DNA from 2 places in the Clostridium hominis genome. Region 1 is predicted to be linked to the other one. Evidence: predicted binding sites of a transcription regulator. Region 1 holds the regulator's gene; the other holds the start of a gene.
The links. The regulator HrcA, encoded in region 1, represses chaperone genes, less so after heat shock. The targets are predictions, from matches to a motif close to TGTTAGCACTCNNNNNNNNNGAGTGCTAACA.

Region 1 (10,082 bases):
TGGTGTGCTTCCAGCCTTAGCCCCTGTACCACTACATTCTTCACAATTTTCATTTTTAGTAATTGTGATTTCTTTTTCTGTTCCAAATATAGCTTCTTCAAAAGTTAAATTTAAAGTATATTCTATATCTGCGCCTTTAGTTGGTCCATTTCTTCTTCTTGACGAACCACCAGCTCCGCCTCCGAAAAAGCTTTCAAATATATCACCAAAGCCTCCCATATCTGAGAAGTCAAAACCACCAAATCCACCTGATCCAAATCCACTTCCATCAAAGTCAGCAGTTCCAAATTGATCATATCTAGCCTTTTTCTCTGGATCAGAAAGTACTTGATATGCTTCATTTATTTCTTTAAACTTTTCTTCTGCTTCCTTATTTCCTTGATTCTTATCAGGATGGTATTTAATAGCTAGCTTTCTAAAGGCTCTTTTAATTTCATCATCACTTGCTCCCTTTTCAAGTCCAAGGGAAGCATAATAGTCTTTACTTGCCATCTATCATGTCACCACCTATTTAATTAATTACTTTTACAACTTTTTTGACTAAACAATAGTACCATTTTTAAATAAAACAGTAAACCACTTTATTTAGTTAATAGTTAATAGTTAATAGTTAAGCGTTAATAATTTCTGTTGAAACTCTGTAATTAACTTTTTGTAAAAACTACTCAAGTAATTTTATCTTTAATTTTTAAACTATCAATCTTAACTCTTAACTTTAAATAAGGGAAGACGGCTTTGTCTTCCCTCTATAATTTATTATTTATCGTCTTTAACTTCGAAATCAGCATCTACTACATTATCATCATGTTGAGCTGAACCTTGGTTTGCTCCACCCATGTTGTTTGGATCAAATCCTTCTGCTCCACCTTGAGCTCCTGCTGCTTGATACATCTTTGAAGATATAGCATAGAACTCTTGAGTTAATTCTTCTGTAGCTTTCTTGATAGCTTCTAAATCTTCTCCGTCTTTAACAGCTTTTAATGCATCTAGCTTAGAAGTTATCTTAGCTTTATCATCAGCAGCAATCTTATCTCCTAATTCCTCTAATTGCTTTTCTGTTTGATAAGCTAATTGATCTGCATTGTTCTTAACTTCTATAGATTCTTTTCTCTTCTTATCTTCTTCTGCAAACTTTTCAGCTTCTTTTACTGCTCTTTCTACTTCATCATCTGAAAGGTTAGTTGATGCAGTTATTGTGATGTTAGCTTCTTTTCCAGTTCCTTTATCCATAGCAGATACTTTAACGATACCGTTAGCATCTATATCAAATGTAACTTCGATTTGTGGAATTCCTCTTGGAGCTGGAGCTATTCCTGATAGAGTAAATCTACCTAAAGTCTTATTGTCAGCAGCCATTTGTCTTTCACCTTGAACTACGTGAATTTCAACTGATGTTTGACCATCTGCAGCTGTTGAGAATACTTGACTCTTCTTTGTTGGAATAGTTGTATTTCTTTCTATTAATGGTGTTGCTACTCCACCTAAAGTTTCAATTCCTAATGTTAATGGTGTAACGTCTAATAATAATACGTCCTTAACTTCACCTGTTAATACTCCTGCTTGAATTGCTGCACCGATAGCAACACATTCATCAGGGTTAACTCCCTTTGAAGGTTCTTTTCCAGTGAAGTTTTTAACCGCTTCTTGAACTGCTGGTATTCTTGTTGATCCACCAACTAATATTACCTTATCTATTTGGCTCATTGAAAGCCCTGCATCTGATAATGCTTTCTTCATTGGCTCAATTGATCTTTGAACTAAATCATGAGTTAACTCGTTGAATTTTGCTCTTGTTAAATTCATATCTATATGCTTTGGACCAGTTGCATCTGCAGTGATAAATGGTAAGTTGATGTTTGTTTGCATTGAAGATGATAGTTCAATCTTAGCCTTTTCAGCAGCTTCTTTTAATCTTTGAAGAGCCATCTTATCATTTCTTAAATCAATACCATTTTCAGCTTTGAAAGTCTCTGCGATGTAGTTCATTATTTTTTCATCGAAGTCATCTCCACCAAGTTTTGTATCTCCATTTGTTGATAATACTTCGAATACTCCATCACCTAATTCAAGAATAGATACGTCGAAAGTACCTCCACCAAGGTCATATACGAATATTTTTTCATTATGCTCAGTTTTGTCTAAACCGTAAGCTAAAGCTGCAGCTGTTGGTTCGTTTATTATTCTTAAAACTTCTAAACCAGCTATTCTTCCTGCATCTTTTGTTGCTTGTCTTTCAGCATCATTAAAATATGCAGGAACAGTGATAACTGCTTGAGTTACTGTTTCACCTAAGTAAGCCTCTGCATCAGCTTTGATTTTTTGAAGCACCATTGCTGATATTTCTTGTGGTGAATAAACTTTATCATCTATCTTAGTTTTGTGGTCTGTTCCCATTTCTCTTTTTATTGATATTATTGTATGATCTGGGTTTGTAATTGCTTGTCTTTTAGCAACTTGACCTACTAATCTTTCTCCACCTGCTTGAAAAGATACCACTGATGGAGTAGTTCTTGAACCTTCAGAGTTAGCAATAACTACTGGTTCTCCACCTTCCATAACAGCTACACATGAATTTGTTGTACCTAAGTCAATACCTATAATTTTTCCCATAATAATTTCCTCCTCGAAATCTATCTATAATTTAAAATCTTATTTGCTATTTTATCATTTTAAAATTGCTATTTAGCAACTGTCACCATTGAGACTCTTATTAATTTTTCGCCTCTTTTATATCCTTTTTGATATACTTGTGCAACATCATTAGTTTTTAAATTCTCATCTTCAACAACTTGAATTGCTTGATGGAAATTTGGATCAAATCCTGAAGTAGTATCTATTTCCTCAACACCTAATTTTTCTAAAGATGTTTTGAATCCTTTTATAGTCATCTCTATACCTTTTTTAAGATCTTCAACATTACCATCTACAGATATAGCTCTTTCAAGATTATCTAAAACAGGCACTAATTCCTTTAATACATCAACACACGCATCAGTATAAATACCCTCTTTTTCTTTGCTTGTTCTTTTTCTAAAATTATCATACTCAGCTGATAGTCTCATAAGTCTATCTTTTAATGTATTAAGCTCATTATCAAGTTTCTTCTTCTCATCTTTTAACTTTCTTACCATAGATAATGTATCCTCTTCATCACTTTCTTCCACTACTTCTTCTGTAGTGTCTTCTACTTCCTCAACTACTTCTTCAGTAGTCTCTTCATCTTTAACCTCTTCAAGAACTTCATCTTGTTCTAACTCTCTTTTCTCTTCCATTACTACACCTCAACAATCATTAATCAAGACTTTGATTTTTAAGACTTTTATTTAATTCCTTCATTACCTGAGCCATTATAGAAAGCACCTTAGAATAATTAATTCTTCTAGGTCCTATAAGCCCTATACTTCCTATTGCTCTTCCACCTAATGTATACTCTGCAGTTATTACAGAGCACTCTTTTGCTTCGGGAATATAATTTTCATCACCAATTCTTACAGTTATATCACCATCTGGCTCTAACAACTCTATTACACAATCTTTATTACTTATAAGTTGAATCATCTCTTTAGCTTTTTCAATATCGTTATATTCAGGATAATTAAATAGATTTGTAGTACCCTCTACTACTAATCCTTCCTTATCACTGCTATTTAAACTTTCATATAACGCTGGTAGTATAGCATTAAATAAATCATCAAATCCTGCCAATTCCTTTTTTAGTTCATTAATAACTTCTAGATTAATAGCTTCAATTGTTAAATTTTTTAATTTGCTATTTAAAACTTCATTAATTCTAGATAACTTATCACTAGGTGGCATATTGCTAATTTTAATTCTATGATTTTTAATAACTCCACTATCTGTAACAATAACTGAAATTAAGTTTGATTCATCTATTTTTATAAGCTGAATAGATTTAATATAGCTTCTCTTCATAGAAGGTGTTTGCACTATACATGTTAAATTTGTAAGTTCAGAAAGTAATAAGCAGGCTTCCTTTAATAATTTATCTACTTCATACATAGCAGAATTAATTATATATTCCTTAATCTTTAATTCTTCCTCTTTACTTAACTGAGCTTTTTCCATCAATCCATCAACATATAGTCTATATCCCTTACTAGAAGGTATTCTACCTGAAGATGTATGGGGTTGCTCTAAATAACCCATTTCTTCTAAATCCGCCATCTCATTCCTAATAGTTGCAGATCCTACTCCTAGGTCATACTTCTTAGCTATAGTTCTTGATCCAACAGGTTCACCTGTCATAATATAGTCATTAATGATGGCTTGTAATATTCTTATTTTTCTTTCATCAATAGCCATTACATCACTCCCATTGTTAGCACTCATTAATACCGAGTGCTAATGACTACATTATCAATATATTCTTATTTAGTTTTTTTGTCAATTTGATATTACGTTAAATTTTCAGAATATTTTTTGTAAGTTTTTATTTTTCCAAGTTTATCTCTTTTTTTCTTTATATTTCTTTAATTTACTTAGCATTTTATCATTTATCCAATATAAACTCTGCCATTACATTATTGGAGAAGTCCATTCCTCTTGGTGTTAAGTATATTCTATTATCTTCTCTTTTTAATAAGCCACTTTTAATATTTTTCTCTAAGACTTTCGCATATATACTATCTATAGGTTTATTAAATCTTTCCTCAAATTCCTTAACATCTATCCCTATATTCATTCTTAATCCCATAAATATAAACTCTTCTATTTCATCATCTTGTGAATTTTTATATTCCTCTTCATAAATTTCTAAACCTGAATTAATTCTACTTATATATTCTTCAATATCATCAATATTTTTAATTCTTACACCATTTATATACGAACTTGAAGCAGTTCCTAAACCTATATAATCCTTAAGCTGCCAATAAACCTTATTATGTTCACACTCTTTTCCTTCTAAACTATAATTAGATATTTCATACTGATGATATCCATATTCTTTTAAAATAGACTTTGTTAGGCTATCCATTCTTCTTTCCATCTCTTCAGTAGGAAGTTTTAATAATCCTTTTTCATATAAATTATAAAAAACCGTTCCTTCCTCTATTATTAAGCTATATGCCGATATATGATCTGGCTTTATCTCACATATAGTTTCTAATGTATTTTTCCAATCTTCCACAGTTTGATTTGGTAGCCCATACATTATATCTACATTTATATTTTTAAAGCCTACTTCCCTTGCTAAATTGAAATTTTCTAAAAATTCTTCATAACTATGAATACGACCTACTTCTTTTAATAAAGAATCTTTTGTTGATTGTAATCCAAAGCTTATTCTATTAACACCACCATTTTTCATAGCAACTAATTTATCTTTAAAAAGAACTCCCGGATTACATTCCATGCTAAATTCAATATCTTTATGTAGATTCAGGTTTTTAATCGCAGCTAATAACCTCTCTATTTGGTCTACTTCTAAATATGACGGTGTTCCTCCTCCAATAAAAATAGTTTTAATTATATAACCACTAGCTCTCATTTCAATTTCTTTAATAAGTGCATTAACATAATCTTCCTTAAACCTTTCTTTACCTGAATAAGAAGGAAAATCACAATAAAAGCATTTCTGCTTACAAAACGGAATATGTATGTATAAACTAATTTCTTTCATTTTTTTCATCTCTTTCATCTTTTATAATTTTTTCTATTTAAATTATCATATAAAAATTCTCTGAATAAAATAATATATATAAATTTTAAGGAGTAAATATTAATTGAAGAATTTTAAAATCCTATCTTTTGACGGTGGTGGGATAAAAGGTGCTCTTTCTACTAGAATACTTCTCAGAATAATTCAAAAATTCCCCACATTATTAGACGACATAGATTTATTTGCTGGCACCTCTACTGGCGCCTTAATTGCCCTCTCATTAGCTTACTCTAGAAATGCATATATAGTAGATAATCTTTATAATGAAGATAACGTAAAAAAGATATTTTCCAAAAGAAGACCGAATCTTTTAATTCCTAAATTTAGTCATAAAAACTTATTAAAAGAATTAAAAGCCTCTTTTCCTGAAGATTTAAAGCTAAAAGATCTAGATCCTTATGTATTTATTCCAACCTTTAGTACTACTGGATTAACATCAAATTCCTGGGAGCCTGTTTTTTTTAATAATTTAACTAATAATGAAACCTCTGAATTTTCTGTCATAGATGCTGCTCTCGCTAGCTCTGCTGCCCCTACATACTTTCCAGCACATAAAGGGTTTATCGATGGTGGTGTAGTTGTTAATAATCCAACTCCTATAGCTTCTTTCTTTGCGCTAAGTAAACTGGATTGTATAAAAAGTTCTAGTCAACTACGAATACTCTCTATAGGTACCGGTGATTATCCTAATAAAATAACATCTAACACCTCTAAATGGGGTATTATTCAATGGGCCTTTAATCCATTTAAAATGATTAAATCTCCTATTTTAACTATTCTTCTAGAAGGCTCTAGTTTAGTTGAGGATATATACTGCAAAGAATTATTTATGCAAAACTATTACAGGTTAAATCCTACTATTCCAGATCATATTGAAATGGATGATTATAAAAAAGTTTCTCTTTTAAAAAGTATTGCAGACTCTATTGATTTGACAGATCTTTATAAATATATAGAAGATATTTTTTATAGATAAAGAAAGAAGGAGCTGTGCAATTTGGCAACAGCTCCTTGTTATATATTAATCTACTTTTAATACAGCCATAAATGCTTCTTGTGGAACTTCAACAGAACCTACCTGTCTCATTCTCTTCTTACCTTCTTTTTGCTTTTCAAGAAGCTTCTTCTTTCTTGATATATCTCCACCATAACATTTAGCAAGAACGTCTTTTCTCATAGCCTTAACAGTTTCTCTTGCTATAACCTTAGACCCCACAGCAGCCTGAATTGGCACTTCAAACATTTGTCTTGGGATTATTTCCTTTAACTTTTCCGCTATACCTCTACCTTTATGGTAAGCTCTTTCTTTTGGAACAATCATAGATAAAGCATCTACTACATCTCCATTTAATAATATATCAAGTTTAACAAGTTCAGTTCTTGCATATCCTTTTAATTCATAATCAAAAGATGCATATCCTCTTGTTCTTGACTTTAATGTATCAAAGAAGTCATAAACTATTTCATTTAATGGAATATCATATGCTATAGAAACTCTTGTCTCTTCTAGATATTGCATGTCTATGAAAGTTCCTCTTCTTTCTTGACATAAATCCATTATAGCACCAACATAATCAGTTGGTGATATTATATTAGCTTTAACTACTGGTTCTTCCATGTAATCTATTTCCGTCGGTTCTGGTAAGTTTGTTGGATTTGTAAGTTCTATTAACTCTCCATCAGTCTTAATAACTTTATATATAACAGATGGTGCTGTTGTAATAATATCTAAATTGAATTCTCTTTCTATTCTTTCTTGAATTATTTCCATATGAAGTAATCCTAAGAATCCACATCTAAATCCAAACCCTAACGCTATTGATGTTTCTGGTTCAAAATCTAAAGCAGCATCATTTATTTGTAGTTTTTCTAATGCTTCTTTTAATTCATCATATTTAGCTCCATCTACTGGATATATACCTGAGTAAACCATCGGTACAGCTTTTTTATACCCCGGTAAAGCTTTTTCTGTTGGTCTATCAGCTTCTGTTATAGTATCACCAACTCTAGCGTCTGCTACATTTTTAATTGAAGCCGTTATATATCCAACATCTCCAGCCATCAATTCTCCAATAGGTAATAATCTTGGAGTGAATACTCCAACTTCTGTTACATCATAAACTTTATTTGTGTTCATAAGCTTAATCTTTGTACCTGGTTTAACTTTACCATCAATTACTCTTACATAACACACAACACCTTTATAACTATCATAGTATGAATCAAATACTAAACACTTTAAAGGTGCTTCCTCATCTCCAGTAGGCGCTGGAACTTTTTCTACTATTGTTTCTAAAACATCTGCAACATTTAAACCTGTTTTTGCAGATATCATAGGCGCATCATGAGCTTCTATCCCTATAACATCTTCAATTTCTTGTTTAACTTCATCTGGTCTTGCTGATGCTAAGTCAACTTTATTTATTACTGGTGCTATTTCAAGATCATTATCTAGTGCTAAATAGCAATTAGCTAAAGTTTGAGCTTGTATTCCTTGAGTTGCATCTACAACTAATACAGCTCCTTCACAAGCTGCTAAACTTCTTGAAACCTCATATGTAAAGTCTACGTGACCTGGAGTATCAATAAGGTTTAATATGTATTCCTCACCACTTGGACGTCTATAAACTAGTCTTGCTGCTTGAGACTTGATAGTGATTCCTCTTTCCCTTTCGATCTCCATATTATCAAGAACTTGTTCTTCCATTTCTCTTTGAGTAAGGGTTCCAGTAATCTCTAATAGTCTATCTGCTAATGTCGATTTACCATGGTCTATATGTGCTACTATTGAGAAGTTTCTTATCTTTGATTGTCTATTACTTTGCATATATCTTAACTACTTTAAACAATAAAGCAGCTTTTTCACCCCCATTTATTTAAATCAAGCTAAATTATAACATACATCACCGAGGAGGTGTCAAGAATAATGGGTTATAACTATAATTTATTACTGTGTAATTGTTTTAAATATTATTCACTTTCTAAAGAATTAATAAAATCATCAACTACATTTTCCAATTCACTATTGCTTTCCTCTTCATTAACAGGTTTATCACTATCTGTTTTTTTAATAAATTTTTCTTCTATTTTCTTATAGCTATTTTCAAAAAAATTTATTACAGGATTAAAAATTTTCAAAAACGGATTGTTTTTCGTTAAACTAATTTCTTTTTTATTTATTTTCACTGTAGCAGAACTATCTCCCTCTTCTCCTAAATAAATTTTTACTGGAGATTTATCCATAATAAATTCTGAAAAGTCTTCACCAAACTCTTCATTTATTTTATTAAAGTTATCTTGAAAATTTCCTACTGGAGATAATATTTCTGTATTGATTATATTGATTTTTATTACACTTATTATAATAAATATAGCTATTACGCAAAAAATTAAATACTTTTTCATAAAAAAGCACCCCCTAGCTTACTAGCTATAAGGATGCTCACTTTTTCATCATTTTATTCAGTTCTTTTTATTCTTTAAAATATTCTGCTATTATTCTTGCCATATATTTCGCTGAACGTTTAGCCTCGATGGATGAATTTACATTTGCTCCTACTTCCCAAACAACAATATTATCACTTAAGCTCATATTAAATCCATTTATTCCACCAATATCATAATGGAATATATCTTTATTTCTCATAAGCCCTGGAAATAAACTGTTAGTAATTCCAGCCAATCCATTTGCTAAATCTGTATTAGCTTGTAATCTACTACTATTCACGCTTGTTACAAACATTATTCTTGCCAGGTCTTGTCCATTAATATTAGCTGTTACAAGATTTTTATCCTCAACAGAATCCCTGTGCAAGTCTATTATTAAATCAAAGTCTCCATATTCATTTAAATAACTCTGAAGAGTTTCTTGTGATCTATCATAACATACAGTGTAATTATTATCATGAATAGTCTTATCATGAACAACAGTTATTCCGTAACCTTCTTCTAACTCTTTAGCTAAAACATCTCCAACACCCATTACATTAATATCTTCGTTGTCAGTATTCCATCTAGCATCCGCGCCTATTTCTGAATACCCTTCATGGCTGTGCGTATGATATATTAAAACTTTAAGATTTAACGGTTCTAATATAGCCTTTAAATTTGGATCAAAAGCTTCACTAACTCCATTTAGTTGCTCTAATTCCTCCTCAGTAACCTTCGCTATACTATTTTCACTTACTTCATATCGTGATAAAAATGGTATTTTTGATTTACTTGCCACTTCTAGATTTCCTATATTTTTAAATAAGCTTATTTCATTTTCTATAATACTAGACGTACTAATTTTAGTTAAACCTAACGTTTCGCCTATAACTTTCTTTAATGTTAATTTACTCTCATAATGAACACTCTCATCATATACCGTTGTCTCAACTAGCGGCATAGAAAAATTTAA
Region 2 (10,082 bases), on a different contig from region 1:
CTTAGCTAGTTTAGTTTTGTATATGGCTAGTATGGCTATTATATCAATTGAGTTTACAGGATTATTCTTAGTTATAATATCAATCATTAATATTTTAAATTATCAAGTATTCTTTAGAAGCAGCTATAAAACCGTTAAATAGAAATTAATTAACAATATGTAATTATAGATAATAATTTGTCTAATAATTGCATATTGTATTTTTTTGAGTTTTAGACAAAATTTCTAATATATTTACCTTATAATTATGGAGTGTGAAAAAAGTCTAAAAAAGTCGCTTAAAAAATTATTAAAAACAGAAAATTTTATTGGAATATATTAGAAAATAATTTATAATAACATTAAGTAGTAATTACCAGTTTGGGAGATAAAGATGAAAAGTATTGATAAAAATTTAAAAACACCACTATATTTGCAATTGGTAAATATATTAATAGAAAAAATAGAAAAGAATATGGAAGAGCATGAACAGATTCTTTCTGAAAGAGAGATATGTGATATATATGATGTTAGCAGGACTACAGTTCGTCAGGCACTAGATCAGCTAGAAAAAGAGGGGTATATATATAAAGTTCATGGGAAAGGTACTTTTGTATCACCTAAAAGGTTAAATCAAGATTTAAGTTCTTTTTATTCATTTACAGAAGAAATGAAGAAGTTAGGAAAGAAGCCTAATTCAGAAGTTATAGGATTTGAAATAGTTAATGTTGATGAAAGGATTAGTCGTATATTTAATTTAAATGATGATGAGCTTGTATATAAAATTACTAGAGTAAGAAAAGCTGATGATATACCGATGATGTATGAAATAACCTACTTACCATATAGCTTGTTTGCTGGATTAAGTAAAGATAAATTAGAAACTATTCCTATGTATGAAATATTGGTAGATGAGTTTAATGCAAAACTTACATCAGCTGAGGAGTATTTTGAGCCTATAATCACTAGAAGATTAGAAAGTATATATTTAGAGATACCTGAAGGGGCTCCAAGCTTAAGAATAGAAAGACTTACTTATGATCACGATGTTTTAATAGAATATACAATAGGGGTAGCTCGTGGAGATAAATTTAAATATAGAGTTCAATTACTAAATAAATAAGAATATAAGTTTTATTTGAATAATAAGATTTATTATATACGTTGCAAAAATTAATAAATATTTATTAATGAGTTACAAAGGAGATGATTAAATAAAATAGTGATTTTATGAAACAACTGGTAATTACCTGTTGAAGAGTGGTATTGAGAAAATAAATATTTAATAAATATGAGAGGTGGTTATATTATGCATCCGATTAAAGAATTAGTTTCAAGGTATAAAAGTGGAGAAAAGGCAGGAATATTTTCAGTATGTTCTTCTAATAAATATGTTATAGAAGCAGCTATGGATAGATTAAGAGATAAAGACATGCATCTGCTGATAGAATCTACAGCAAATCAAGTTGATCAGTTTGGTGGATATACAGGAATGACTCCTAAGGATTTTATGAAATATATTCACAATTTAGCAGAGGAAAATAATTTTCCTGTGGATAGAATTATTTTAGGTGGAGATCATCTAGGACCTTTAACATGGACTAAATTAGGTGAAGAAAAAGCTATGGAGAACTCTAAAACGTTAATTAGAGAATATGTATTAGCTGGATTTACAAAAATTCATATAGATACAAGTATGCCTATAATAGGTGATTTTGAAAATGGGGTGTTTGGAGATGAATTGATATCAGAAAGGGCTGCAACTTTATGTAAGGTAGCAGAAGATGCATTTGTAGAACTTTTAAGTGAAAATCCAGAAAGTGTACATCCTGTTTATGTTATAGGTAGTGAAGTTCCAATACCAGGTGGAGCACAAGCTGAAGAAGAGGAAGAAGGGATACCAGTCACTAAGGTAGAAAATTTAGTGAATACAATAGAGACATTTAAGAATGCTTTCGCAAGACATGGAGTAGCAGATGCTTGGCAATATGTTGTTGGAGTTGTAGTTCAACCAGGAGTTGAATTTGGTAGTGAACAAGTATGGCAATATGATAGAGAAAAGGCTATTAAATTATCAGAAGCTTTAAGAGATTATCCAGAACTAATATTTGAAGCTCACTCAACAGATTATCAAACAGATGAATCTTTAAATGAAATGGTTGAAGATGGATTTATAATTTTAAAAGTTGGACCAGCATTAACTTATGGATTTAGAGAAGCTGCTTTTGAATTAAACTTAATGGAAAATGAACTATTAAAATATAATGCTAATCTTGAACTTTCAAAATTTAGAGAAATATTAGAGTTTAATATGGTAAAAAATAATGGATATTGGAAAAATCACTATTCTGGAACTCAAGAAAAGATTAAGTTTGATAGAATATATGGTTTATCAGATAGATGTAGATATTACTTACCAATAGAAGAAGTTAACTATAGTTTAGAAAAAATGATAGATAACTTAAAACAAGTTGATATTCCATTAACTTTGGTAAGTCAGTATATGCATAATCAATATAAGAAGATTAGAAGTGGGAAAATGGAGCTAACAGTAGAAAATTTACTAAAAGATAGAATTGGTGAATATATAGACGATTATATTTATGCTGTTGAAAATCATAAAGTATTGCAAATGAATTAGTTTATATCTTAAAAAACCTTGATTATCAAGGTTTTTTATTGTTAAGAGAAAGTTATCAGAAAATTTAAAATAGTAGTAAAAATAGGTAAATATTGTATAATAGAGTTATAATAATTTATGAAGGGATGTGATTTTATGTTTCAATTTGAAACTCAGCTAAAAAAACTTAAACATGAAGTATTAACCGAAGTAGCTAAACTTGCCAAAAAAGATGAAATATCTTTAGAAAGTATCGAAAAAGTTCCTTATGAGGTTATAAAAGGCGATAAAGCCCAGTATAGATGTTGTGTTTATAAAGAAAGAGCCATTGTTCTAGAGAGAGCAAAACTTGCAGCTGGTTATTTAGCAAATGGAGACAACTTTGATACAGAACTTATAGACATAAGACCGGATGAACAAATTATATATATTATAGAAGCGGCTTGTGACAGATGTCCAATAGATAAATTTAATGTTACAGATTCTTGTAGAAACTGTCTTGCTCATAGATGCAAAGAAGCTTGCAATTTTGGAGCAATAACTATAGTTGGAGGAAGAGCTTATATAAATCAAGAGCTATGTAAAGAATGTGGTATGTGTAAGAGAGCGTGTCCTTATGATGCTATTTCAGAAGTTATGAGACCATGTAAGAGATCATGTCCTACAGGGGCCTTAGATATAAATGAAGAAGATAGAAGAGCAATGATAAAGGAAGAGATATGTGTTAACTGTGGTTCTTGCATGAGATCATGTCCTTTTGGAGCTATATCAGATAAGAGCTTAATAGTTCCTGTAGCTAAGAGACTTGGAAGACATAGAAAGATGTATGCAGTAGTTGCACCAGCTATTACAGGGCAATTTGGACCTACTATGAATTATGGTAAGATAAGAAATGCATTTAAAGCATTAGGGTTTGAGGATATGGTCGAAGCTGCATTAGGAGCCGATGTTGTAACAGTCCATGAAAGTAATGAATTTGTAGAGAGGATGGAAAGAGGAGATAAGTATATGACTAACTCTTGCTGCCCAGGATTCTTAAGCTTTATAGAAAAGACTAATTCAACTGAAAAGGATAGAATATCAGGAACTGTATCTCCAATGGTAGCTACAGCGAGATATATAAAGAGTAAGGAGCCAGATGCTAAAGTAGTATTCGTTGGACCATGTACTGCTAAAAAAGGAGAAGCTGTTAGGTTAGGAGTAAGTGAAGCAGTAGATTATGTTTTAACTTTTGAAGAATTATTAGCTTTATTTGAAGCCTTTGATGTAAATCCTTTTGAAATGGAAGATGAAAATGTAAATGATGCTTCAATATTTGGAAGAGGTTTTGGTATGGCTGGAGGGCTTACAGCAGCAATAAAGAATTATGTATCTGATAGCGGATGTAAAGTTGAGTTTAAACCAGTTCAAGTTTCAGGATTAGATTGTAAAAAGACTATGAATCTTGCTAAGATGGGCAAACTTCCAGGAAACTTTATAGAAGGTATGATGTGTGAAGGTGGATGTATAAATGGTGCAGGAACAATAGTACCACCACTTAGAGCTAGAGGTGCATTTACTAAGATTAATAATGGAACTACAATAAAAGCTGTTCTTAAAAATAACATATTAAATGATTTTGAAGATATAAATCTTGAAAGAGAGTAATAATATAAGAGGGATTGAAAATTCAGTTCCTCTTATATTTTTGCAATAATTTGAAAAATTAAAAAAATGAGTGAAAAAATGAGTTATAATAAAATAAATAGTTCTAACTGGTAATAATTAACCATATTAAGGTAATAATATAAAAAGTAATTGTTGAAAGATTCAGACTAAAAAGATATATTATAAATATAAAGTATTAGCACTCGTTTATAGTGAGTGCTAAAAACAGAATGATATTTTAGGAGGAAATAAAATGAATATAAAACCATTAGGCGATAGAGTAGTAATTAAAAAGTTAGAAGCTGAAACTACAACAAAGAGTGGAATAGTTTTATCAGGATCAGCTAAAGAAAAACCACAAGAAGCAGAAGTTATGGCTGTAGGCCCTGGCGCTATACATGAAGGTAAGAGAATAGATATGGAAGTTAAAGTTGGAGATAAAGTATTATATTCTAAATATGCAGGAACAGAAGTTAAGGTTGGCGGAGAAGAATATACAATATTAAAACAAGACGATATTTTAGCTATAGTTGAATAAGGAGGTATTTGAGAGATGGCAAAGATGATTCAATTTGGAGAAGAAGCAAGAAGAGCAATGCAAGCTGGTGTTGATAAACTAGCTGATACAGTAAAGGTTACTTTAGGACCTAAAGGTAGAAATGTAATATTAGATAAGAAATTTGGTTCACCACTTATAACTAACGATGGTGTATCAATTGCAAGAGAAATAGAATTAGAAGATCCATATGAAAATATGGGAGCTCAATTAGTTAAAGAAGTTGCAACTAAGACTAATGATGTTGCAGGAGATGGTACTACTACAGCTACTCTTTTAGCTCAAGCTATTATAAGAGAAGGGCTAAAGAACGTAACTGCAGGAGCAAATCCAATATTACTTAGAAATGGTATAAGAAAAGCTGTAGAAGTTGCAGTAGAAGAAATTAAGAATAGTTCTAAGCCTGTAAATGGTAAAGAAGATATTGCTAGAGTTGCTGCTATATCTGCTGCAGATAATGAAATAGGTAAGCTTATAGCAGATGCTATGGAAACAGTAGGTAACGAAGGTGTTATAACTGTTGAAGAATCTAAGTCAATGGGTACTGAGCTAGAAGTAGTTGAAGGTATGCAATTTGATAGAGGATATGTATCAGCTTATATGGTAACTGATACAGAAAAGATGGAAGCTGTTTTAGATAATCCACTTATTTTAATAACTGATAAGAAGATTTCTAACATACAAGAAATACTTCCAATATTAGAGCAAATAGTTCAATCAGGAAGAAAGCTTTTAATTATAGCTGAAGATATTGAAGGGGAAGCTATGACTACTTTAGTAGTTAATAAGCTAAGAGGAACTTTCAACTGTGTAGCTGTTAAAGCACCTGGATTTGGAGATAGAAGAAAAGAAATGCTTCAAGATATAGCTACACTTACTGGTGGAGAAGTTATTTCTGAAGAATTAGGAAGAGACTTAAAGGAAGTTACTTTAGAAATGCTTGGAGAAGCAGAAAGTGTTAAAGTATCAAAAGAAAACACTACTGTAGTTAATGGTAGAGGAAGTAAAGATGCTATAAAAGATAGAGTTAATCAAATAAAAACTCAAATCGAAGAAACAACTTCAGAATTTGATAGAGAAAAATTACAAGAGAGATTAGCTAAGCTTGCTGGTGGAGTTGCTGTAATAAAAGTTGGTGCAGCTACAGAAACTGAATTAAAAGAAAGAAAGCTTAGAATTGAAGATGCTTTAGCAGCTACAAAGGCAGCTGTTGAAGAAGGTATAGTATCAGGTGGAGGAACTGCTTATGTTAGCATAATTAACAAAGTAGCTGAATTAACTTCAGATGTTGCAGATACTCAAGTTGGTATAAATATAATCTTAAGAGCTTTAGAAGAGCCAATGAGACAAATAGCTACAAATGCAGGAGATGAAGCTTCTGTTATAGTAGATAAAGTTAAGAATAGCGAAAATGGAATTGGATACGATGCTTTACATGGTGAATATGTAAATATGATTAAAGCTGGTATAGTTGATCCAACTAAGGTTACAAGATCAGCACTTCAAAATGCTGCGTCAGTAGCATCTACATTCCTAACAACTGAAGCTGCAGTTGTTGATATTCCAGCAAAAGAACCTGCAATGCCAGCACCAGGAATGGGTGGAATGGACGGAATGTACTAAAATTAGTTAATAATTAAAAGTTTATAGTTAAGAGTTTTTAAAGAAACTGCCGTAAAGCAGTTTCTTTTTTTATACTATTTTCCATTTAAAGCCTAAAAAGTGTTAATAAATCCATTGTTTGATATAAAGTTTAATATAAAGTTTAATATAAATAAAATAAACTTAGAAAAGAATTTTTGTAGAAAAAAGTTATCGACAAATAATAATTTTACGTAGAAGTAATGTTTTTTTACGTGTATAATCTTAGGGGAACTTAGGGAAAAAATAACTTTTGTGGAAAAGGTGATAAATTTTGGAGTTATTCTTTGTTGTATTATTTGGATTGTGCATAGGAAGTTTTTTGAATGTTTGTATATATAGAATTGCAAGGGAAGAATCTATATCCTTTCCACCGTCACATTGCACAAAGTGTGGATATGAACTTAAAGTCAAGGATTTAGTTCCAGTTTTAAGTTATGTTTTTTTAGGTGGAAAATGTAGAGCTTGTAAAGAAAAAATAAGTATTAAATATCCATTAGTAGAAATATTAAATGCTTTATTATATGTAGTAATTTACTTGAACTATGGATTGAACTTTGAGTTTTTTAAGTTTATAATTTTTGCTTCATTAATGATAGTAATAGGATTTATTGATTTTGAAACAAAATATGTATTCAATTCAACAGTTGTTTTTGGAGTAGTAAGTGGAATTATATTTCTAATAGCTGAATGGATAATTACTAAAAATATTCCTTGGACCAATCTTGCAGGAGCAGCTATAGGATTTGGTGTCATATGGGCTATAGTTACTTTAACTGGAGGAATGGGTGAAGGTGATATAGATATAGCACTTATATGTGGATTATTTGTAGGTATTAAAGGAATAATAGTTACTATATTTTTAGCTTTCATATTTGGAGGATTAGTAGGGGCAATTATATTAATATTAAAACTGAAAGATAGAAAAGCCGAGATAGCTTTTGGACCATATTTAGCTATAGGGGGAATAATAGCTTCAGCTTATGGAAGTAGATTAATAGAGTATTACTTGGCGTTATTTTAGTAATTAATAATAACAGTTAAATATAAATAGAAGTGAAATAAGTATTTAGGAGGTATTTGATGGCGTTAGGTGAAAAACGTAGGTTAGGTGATATATTAGTTGATGCCGGGAAAATAACAATATATCAATTACAAGAGGCTTTAAAATCTCAAAGAGTTTTAGGGAAGAAGCTTGGAGAGGTATTAGTAGAGAGTAGGATAATTAGTGAAGAAGATATAATTGAAGCTATCGAAACTCAAACAGGAATAGAAAAGATAGATTTGAATAGTATTAAATTTGATAATAAAACGTTAAATTTAGTTACAGAAAATTTATGTAGAAGACATGTATTAATACCTTTTGGTTTTAAGAATAATAAAATTCAAATAGCTATGTTTGATCCATTAAACATATTTGCTATAGATGATGTAAATATATCAACAGGTATAGAACCAGAAATTTATATATCATCAAAAAGTGATATACAAAAATTTATAGACCTTAACTATAGCACAGAGCAAGTTTTTAAGGCAGCTCAAGAGCTTACTAAAGAAACATTAGAATCTAAGAATGCAGTTGATAATATTGAGGAAATTGATGATGTTAAGAATGCTCCAGTTGTTAAAATGATAGATTATATGTTTAAAAACTCTATAGAGATGAGAGCATCAGATATACATATAGAACCTTTTGAAAAGGAAATCAGAATAAGATATAGAATAGATGGTGAACTCCAAACTGTTAATACATTAGGAATAGAGAGTTTAGCTTCATTAGTAGCTAGAATTAAAATACTAGCTGGGCTTAATATAGCTGAAAAGAGAATACCACAAGATGGAAGAATTATTACTAGAGTAGGTAATAATGATGTTGACCTGAGAGTTTCTATTTTACCAGTAGTTAGTGGAGAAAAAATAGTTATAAGAATACTTAATAGAAGTAGTTATAAATTAGGAAAAGAACGTTTAGGTATGAATGAAAATAATCTTAATAAACTTAAGAATATAATTTCTAATCCTCATGGTATTGTTTTAGTTACTGGACCAACAGGAAGTGGTAAATCAACTACACTTTATACTGTGCTAAATGAGTTAAATTCAGATGATGTTAATATTGTTACAATTGAAGATCCTGTTGAGTATACATTGGATGGTATAAATCAAGTTAATGTTAATTCAAAATCAGGTATGACATTTGCCTCAGGACTTAGAAGTATTCTTAGGCAAGACCCAGATATTGTAATGATAGGTGAAATCAGAGATGAAGAGACTGCTCAAATAGCAGTAAAGGCAGCTATAACAGGTCACTTAGTTTTAAGTACATTACATACAAATGATTCAGCATCATCTATAACAAGACTTATTGAGATGGGGATTGAACCATACTTAGTATCAACATCTATATGTGGGGTTATTGCGCAAAGACTTGTAAGAAGAATTTGTCCTTACTGTAAGCAAGCTTATGAAGCTACTGATTATGAAAAGAAGATTTTAATAGGTGATATAAAAGAAAATCTTACTTTACATGAAGGACAAGGTTGCGGACATTGCAATGGGACAGGCTATTTAGATAGAATTGGTGTCTATGAGATTATGGATATAACTAGAAAACATAGGGATTTAATAAATGAAACTAAAAATCCAAATGTTCTTAAAGACTTATCTTTAGAAAATGGAATGACTACACTAGGGCAAGAGTGTAGAGATTTAGTTTTAAAAGGAATAACTACGATAAATGAACTTGCTACGATTACTTTATTAAGTGATATATAAAGGTGGTAATGAATAATGGCAAAGTTTAAATATAGAGCCATGAGTGGTAATGGTAAAAAGATTGAAGGAAATCATGTTGCCAATTCAAGAGATGAAGTTATTCAAATGATAACTTCTAATGGATATTATCCACTTATGATAGAAGAAGTAGTAGAAAGTACTAATATCGAATTAGGATTTGGTGAGAAAGTAACAACTAAAGATATTGCCATATTCTGTAGACAACTATATACAATGATTGATGCAGGAGTATCTATAAATAGATCTTTAAATATTATGGCAAACCAGCTTACTAATAAAAAACTTAGAAAAGTGACAGTTCAAATAGAAGAAGATGTTAAAAAAGGGGAGATGTTATCAGCGGCAATAAAAAAGCATGATGATGTATTTCCACAGCTTCTTATAAGTATGGTTGAGTCAGGAGAAATAAGTGGTAACCTTGATACTATGATGTTAAGAATGTCTACTCACTTTGAAAAAGAAAATAAGTTAAATAATAAAATAAAAACTGCAATGACATATCCAACTGTATTAGGGATTGTAGCAGTATGTGCTGTAATGTTTATTATGACATTTGTAATGCCTACATTTATAGAGATGTTTGAAAGTGAAGGAGTAGTTTTGCCACTTTCAACTCAAATACTAATTAATTTAAGTAGTATATTACAGAAAAATATATTATTCATAATAGTTATAATTATATGCTTCTTTGTAGCATTTAAATTTTACAGTAGAACAAATCATGGAATATATACAATAAGTAAATTGAAATTACATTTACCTATAATAGGAGAATTAAATAAAAAGATAATAGTTTCAAGATTTACAAGAACATTATCTACACTAATTGCCAGTGGGGTATCA

Region 2: a site for HrcA is predicted at 4,441-4,471, ahead of groES (co-chaperone GroES). Genes of this name have one in related genera too.

The regions. Positions count from the first base shown of each region.
Region 1 covers NZ_JACOOO010000052.1:83,404-93,485, forward strand. Annotated here, with positions in the region: gene dnaJ (molecular chaperone DnaJ) at 1-492, opposite strand, end outside; gene dnaK (molecular chaperone DnaK) at 757-2,610, opposite strand; gene grpE (nucleotide exchange factor GrpE) at 2,679-3,272, opposite strand; gene hrcA (heat-inducible transcriptional repressor HrcA) at 3,292-4,323, opposite strand; gene hemW (radical SAM family heme chaperone HemW) at 4,511-5,641, opposite strand; gene H8S20_RS20260 (patatin-like phospholipase family protein) at 5,745-6,656, shown strand; gene lepA (translation elongation factor 4) at 6,702-8,507, opposite strand; gene H8S20_RS20270 (hypothetical protein) at 8,651-9,085, opposite strand; gene H8S20_RS20275 (stage II sporulation protein P) at 9,153-10,082, opposite strand, start outside.
Region 2 covers NZ_JACOOO010000044.1:7,025-17,106, forward strand. Annotated here, with positions in the region: gene H8S20_RS18195 (hypothetical protein) at 1-142, shown strand, start outside; gene H8S20_RS18200 (GntR family transcriptional regulator) at 374-1,102, shown strand; gene H8S20_RS18205 (class II D-tagatose-bisphosphate aldolase, non-catalytic subunit) at 1,289-2,620, shown strand; gene H8S20_RS18210 (4Fe-4S dicluster domain-containing protein) at 2,756-4,246, shown strand; gene groES (co-chaperone GroES) at 4,500-4,784, shown strand; gene groL (chaperonin GroEL) at 4,800-6,425, shown strand; gene H8S20_RS18225 (prepilin peptidase) at 6,718-7,467, shown strand; gene H8S20_RS18230 (GspE/PulE family protein) at 7,527-9,218, shown strand; gene H8S20_RS18235 (type II secretion system F family protein) at 9,234-10,082, shown strand, end outside.